2 regions of the Paraclostridium dentum genome follow, and region 2 is predicted to be linked to the other one. Evidence: riboswitches for the same ligand, from Rfam matches in the RefSeq annotation. Region 2 holds a riboswitch; the other holds the start of a gene.
What was found. Region 2 has a riboswitch for cobalamin ahead of ACN6I1_RS12925 (energy-coupling factor ABC transporter permease). Riboswitches for the same ligand answer to the same signal wherever they lie in the genome.
Positions count from the first base shown of each region.

Region 1: linked by a shared signal. The riboswitch ahead of ACN6I1_RS09170 (ATP:cob(I)alamin adenosyltransferase) and the one ahead of ACN6I1_RS12925 (energy-coupling factor ABC transporter permease) in region 2 are both predicted to bind cobalamin.

Region 1 covers NZ_CP183813.1:2,007,620-2,010,838, forward strand. The annotation lists gene ACN6I1_RS09160 (FecCD family ABC transporter permease) at 1-230, opposite strand, end outside; gene ACN6I1_RS09165 (ABC transporter substrate-binding protein) at 208-1,125, opposite strand; gene ACN6I1_RS09170 (ATP:cob(I)alamin adenosyltransferase) at 1,137-1,646, opposite strand; cobalamin riboswitch at 1,890-2,062, opposite strand; gene ACN6I1_RS09175 (hypothetical protein) at 2,144-2,863, opposite strand; gene ACN6I1_RS09180 (hypothetical protein) at 2,863-3,219, opposite strand, start outside.
Region 2 covers NZ_CP183813.1:2,777,795-2,781,013, forward strand. The annotation lists gene cbiQ (cobalt ECF transporter T component CbiQ) at 1-563, opposite strand, end outside; gene ACN6I1_RS12920 (energy-coupling factor ABC transporter substrate-binding protein) at 557-856, opposite strand; gene ACN6I1_RS12925 (energy-coupling factor ABC transporter permease) at 828-1,568, opposite strand; cobalamin riboswitch at 1,759-1,933, opposite strand; gene ACN6I1_RS12930 (DUF1667 domain-containing protein) at 2,158-2,559, opposite strand; gene ACN6I1_RS12935 (NAD(P)/FAD-dependent oxidoreductase) at 2,562-3,219, opposite strand, start outside.

The sequences.
Region 1 (3,219 bases), 770 kb from region 2:
ACCATAAAAGCTAATAATACTCTTGGTAGTCTAAGTGACCATATGATAGATATATCTTTTGGATCTATCCCTTCTCTTAATGGTAAATTTATAACCTTATTTAAAATTATACTCATAGTATCTAATATATGAATATTGGAACTCCCTATGGAAGTTCCAATACTGATTATAAAAAATACTAGAGGTATAGATAAAATCGCTAAAGTTTTATTTTTGTTTTGCGTACGCATCTGGATTTATGTACTCTGCCATTTGTTTTAACGCTTTTACTACATTTTGAGATGGTCTTGATGATGAATTTGTATCAATTAAGTATACTTGCCCATTTTTCACTGCATTTACATTTTTCCAGCCTTCACGCCCTTTTATATCTTTTACTGCATCTTGAACGTAATTTACATTAGTTAATATTACATCTGGATTTTTTTCTATAACTGATTCCTCACTAGGTGATATCCAAGCTTTTTGGTCAACGAAGATATTTTCTCCACCTACTAACTCAATCATTTCATTTAAAAATGTTCCATTCCCAAAGCTATATAGATTTGGAGCTGGTCCAATTTCAAAATAAACTTTCTTTTTATCTTTTATTGTTTTTCCTATTTTAGCTATTTCATTAACTTGAGATTTCATATTATCAACAATTTTTTGTCCTTTTTCTTTTGTCCCAGTTATATCAGCTATAAACATTATATCATCGTATATACCTTGTATGCTATCACTACTTGGTATATATGCAACACTTATACCAGCCTCTTTAGCCACTTTAAATGGATCTTCACTATTTCCCGTTTTATTATGTCCTGATGCTATAATCATATCTGGCTCTAAAGATACTATAGCCTCAGCATCCGGATTTGCAAAATCTATTAATTTTATATCTTTAGGTAATCCAGGTATATCAGCTGAATATTTATCAACAGCTACTAATTTATCTGCAAGTCCTAATTCAACTAGCACTTCTGTATTAGATGGAGCTGTAGATATTATTCTTTCTAATTTTTTAGGAACTGTAAAATCATTTCCCTCTCTATCTTTTACTACTATTTCTTTTTTGCCGCATCCTACGACCGCCAGCATAACTACTAAAAAAGCAGTTATTAATGTTAAAATTCTTTTTTTCATTTTCATTCTCCTTACTTATAATTTCTACTTATAAATTCAGTTTCTTGTATTCCTTCATCTTTATTAAGCTTTATAGCTAGTACAAAAAAATACCCAGATAACAGATTTGCAAAATCAAACAATAACTCATCTACATCATTTCCATTTTCTTTATATCTATGTAATAACCTTACTAGTGCTTTGCACTTTGTTCTTATAATATGTGCATAGCTTCCACAAACCCCACCTTGAGGTAAAACAAATTTATCAAAAATACCTTTTATCTCATCTTGATAAGATAGTGTTCTAGATTCTAACCATTTTAACTCATCGTTTGTTACGCTTACAAATGTTCTAAGTGATGCATTCATGTGATATACAAGTTCATTTATCTCTCTTAATTCTTTTTTTAAATTTTCATCAACTATAAAAGCTCTTAGTAATCCTATTGTACTCGATATTTCATCTGTAAATATTTCATAGTCACATCTTAAATCATCTGATTTATCATATAAAAATGGATATGCTAAATATTTTGACATTTTTTCATTCCTTTCGTGTTGATTTTACATAACAATGATATAATTCTACTTTTTTTGTCTAATTCCTTTTATTGAAACTTATTTGGAAAATAAATAATTTTCAATAAATTAATTATAAAAACTTAAGTAAAACCTATTTTTATACAAGTTTATATCCATAGTTTTTCAATTTAAAAAGGCATACTCAGAGAGTATGCCTTAATCTATTCGTGTATAATCGCCTTTATCCAACCCTCAGAAGATAATTAGCCTTTAAGCATTGGCAGGTATCCCGGCTTAGCTTCATTCTACTCTCAATCCTTCCCAATTTCTCAGTGGATACTTAGATTTCGTCAGCTTTACGGTTACTGGGGTAGCTTAGAATTTACATCTAATTCCCTATTAAGTCTATTGACACCTAATACTTACTATTTAATTTTCATATTGTTATATAGTCCATTATACAACAATATGAAATAATGTTCATTATATATTTCTAATTTAGTAAAATAAAATTACTATCTGTTTCTTCTACTTCTTATAAAATCTATTATAATGTATAAAACAATTAATGCAGTTATGATCATCACTATATCCATTATCATAGGGCTAATTCCCATTCTATACCCCATATATCTAAATGGATTATATCCTCCAAATCCAAAAAATCCTCTACCATATGCTGGTGGTATGTATGTTCTTCTACTAGATCTACCACCATAGTCATCATAATCATCATTTTTTTTATTTTTAGAATTTGAAGTATCGTTTTGATTAGATTTAGAGTTTGTATTTGGTTTAGTACTAAAACTTCCTGAATCAGGCTTTGTTGTGCTTGATTTTGGCTTTGTAGTATTATTTGAATTATTGCCAGTAGTTCCTTCATTTATTGTTGCTTCAGGTTTTGGCTTAGTGCTAAAACTCCCCGAATCAGGTTTTGTTGAACTTGGTTTTTGCTTTGTATAGCTACTACTTGATTTACTAGAGCCAGAGCTTGGTTTGCTAGAGCTAGAACTAGATTTAAAGCTACTTGAACTCGGCTTAAAACTACTACTTGATCTACTCGAACTATGCGAACTATGTGAAGAACTACCTCTAGCTACTTGATATTCAACCTTTGAAGTTTCATTTTTATTTGAAGTTGCATATGAATTTTCTATTGAAAAAGTAAATGCACAAGTTATAGAAAATATAAATACAGTTAGAAAAAGAGTTATATTTCTTTTTAATTTATTCATTATACATTTAACCCCATTTCTATGAACTTATTGTATAATCTATCCAAATTCGATGTGTCATCCCCATTTATTACTGAATCATAACTCTCTTCCCCTTTAAATTTAAAATACTCTAATAGTTGTTGATTGTCTTTATCTTTACTATCTACCAAATATACATATCTACGTAATGCTTCATCTTGTATTTCTATTAAGTATCCCTTAACATCAAACTTGAATTCTTCATCTCCATTATATAAAGTTACTATATCTGTAGATTTTGTAAATACAAATTTTTTCTTATCACAATCATACGTGTATTCTAATTCCCTACAGTTTATACATCTATTAAAATCACACTCATTTACGCAATTGAT
Region 2 (3,219 bases):
GTTCTTAAATTCGTATACCCAAATTTTAGTTGTTGTGATTTATATATTTCTTCTGCTTCTTCTATAAATATAAATATAAATCTATAAATTAAAATCATCAATTCTATAAGTGTATGTGGAATATGTAGTTTTTTTAATACTATTATTAATTGATTAAATGGAGTCGTAAGTATTAAGAAATAAATTGATATAATACAACTCATAGCTCTAAGTAATATGTTTACTGAGCTTTTTACAGCAAATTCAGTAGTACCTATGTATAATCCTAATATATTTACATTGAATATATAATCTTTATTTTCAAATGATATATTAATCAAATTTAACCCAATACCTATAATTAAAAAAATTATAGGTATTTTTAAACATTTAATGTATAGTTTCATATCTACTCTTGCTATAAATAGTATTAAAGCTGTCATAAATAGCATTATAAGTATATGTATATTTGCATTTTGGGTAATCATAGAAGCTATAACTCCTATAAATGTAATTCCTAATTTTATCAATGGATTTACATTTTTTATATTATTTAAATATGCACAGTTGTCAATTTCTAACATTTATCTTTTTTTCCTTTTTTATATCCTAAAAAATATCCAATTATTCCTGCCCCTATAGCTGCTTGAGTAGAGAAAAGTAAACTTTCAATCTCACCACTAGGTGGTTCATATAAGCTATTAAACCAAGGCTTATAATTAGGATTTATTTCACTAATTAAAGATTCTGCTTCTCCATCAGCACCTCCGTATTCAGCAGTTGAGTTTAATATTAACGGAGTTATTATTAAGATTACTGTTAAAATTAATAATAGTATATTTTTATTTCTAGTTTTGACTTTCGAATTTGTACTCATCTTCTACAACTCCTTCTTCATTTTGTGTTATTAAATTGTATACTAATGTAGTTAATAATCCTTCTGCAATTGCTATAGGTATTTGAGTTATAAAGAATACACCTAAAAATTTTACTAATGATCCTAATATACCTCCTGCTGGATCAGGGAATGCTAATGCTAATTGAGTTGCAGTTACAGTATATGTAGCTAAATCTCCTAATGCTGCAGAAAAAAATACACTTTTCCCTGTACTAATGTTTCTTTTTTTACAGAATTTAAATATTAAAAATGATACTATAGGACCTACTATCGCCATAGAAAAAGCATTTGCTCCTAAAGTTGTAAGTCCTCCATGTGCAAGAAGTATAGCTTGAAATAGCAAAGCTATAGTTCCAACTACTGCCATTACAGATGGCCCAAACAATATTGCTCCTAGACCTACACCAGTAGGATGTGAACAACTACCTGTTAAAGATGGTATTTTTAAAGCTGATAGTACGAATACAAATGCACCTGCTAGAGCTAATAGTACTTTCTTTTTAGGATCAGCTTTTACTATTTTATTTATTGATTTTAACCCGTATATGAAAAATGGTATAAATACGACAGTCCATAATATAGACCATTGCATAGGTAAGAATCCTTCCATGATGTGCATTGCATGTGAAGTCACAGGATTTAAGATTACAAGTAGTAACCCTGCTATAACTGATAATTTTAAATAATTCATTTTAAATCCCTCTCTTTTTTTATTTAGTACATTATTGTTTCATGTGATAAAATGACTAAATCAACTCTAAGTTTTAAAGGGCATACATAAAAAAATCCCAATCTTTGGATTAGGATTTAATAACATGACAAAGCGAACATAGTAGTTTTAAACTATGATACTTTCAATTATTTTCCTTCACCCCGAAGAACTTAATTTTTCAATTATAGGCAGGTCTCCTGGCTTAGCTTCTCTTTACTCCTTTTCCTTCCCGTAAAATTCACAGTGGTTTTAAAAGTTTCATCAGCTTTACAGTAGCGGGGGCTGCAGAGGATTTTAACCTCTTTCCCTATTAATTTTAAAAAACCTATAATCTCTAATATTTAATTATAATTTATCACATACTCTATCTATTATATATAATTCTATAAAAATTTCTATATTCCTCTAAAATTTTTATTTTTATTTTTTATACTTAAGTATATTTAACCAACTATATAGTTATTACTAAAATAAGTTATATACTTTAATAATTCTAACAATAAAAGTAACCTCCTTTAAATATATTTATATCTAAAGAAGGTTATTTTTATTGTCCATTAATTTTTTATTATATACAATCTCTTAATTCATGATCACTATTTTTATCACTTGTATTCATACTTTCCATACTCTTAGAACTTACAATATCAACACCTGTTCCTAATATGTCTTTAACTATAATATCTCCCACATTAACAGGTGCACATACGCATACTTTATCTAAAACTTTCATAATATCAAACATTAACTCTTTAGGCACAGAGTCATTAGTTTTAACTGGAAGTAAGTTTAAATAAGAACCGCTAAGTTTAACTGTAGTAGTTATAACTCTTCTTGGATTTGTAACTTCCTCTACTCCATATTTTGCTCCTCTTTTACATGTGTTTCCTTCAACTTTATACTCTCCATCAACTTTACTTACAACTAATGAACATCCCATTGGACATACTGTACAAGTAACATTTTTCATAATTATGCCTCCTCTACACTTACAATTATATTTCCTTTAATATCTTTAAATAAATCTTTACTAATTTTTATATTCTCCATCTCTGAAGGTATCATATGAGGTCTCTTTTTCTCTAAAATAATTTCATCGTTACTTCTAACAACTAACTTTTTATTTTTACAAATTTCTCTTACTCTCATAAATAAATTTACATCTTCATCGCTACTAACATCTATATTTTGAGGAACTATATATATAATTCCATTATCTGCAACTGTATTTACTTCTTTATTTTTATTTAACTTGTTTAAGCAATATAAAGCTGCGTTCTTTCCAGCTATCTTACTTTCTTTTGTAACAAAATCAACTAAGTCATGAACATGGACAACATTCCCACATGCAAACACACCATCTACATTTGTAGCCATAGAATTATTTACAATAGGTCCACTAGTTTTATTGTCTAATACAACTCCAGCTTCAACACTCAATTCATTCTCAGGTATAAGTCCAACAGATAAAAGAAGAGTATCACAGCTTATATATTCTTCTGTTCCTTTTATAGGTCTTCTGTTTTCATCTAATTTACTAATTGTAACCCCTTTTACTCTTTCTTTTCCATCTATATGTGTTATTCCTGTACTTAACATTAAAGGTATATCAAAGTCATCTAAACATTGA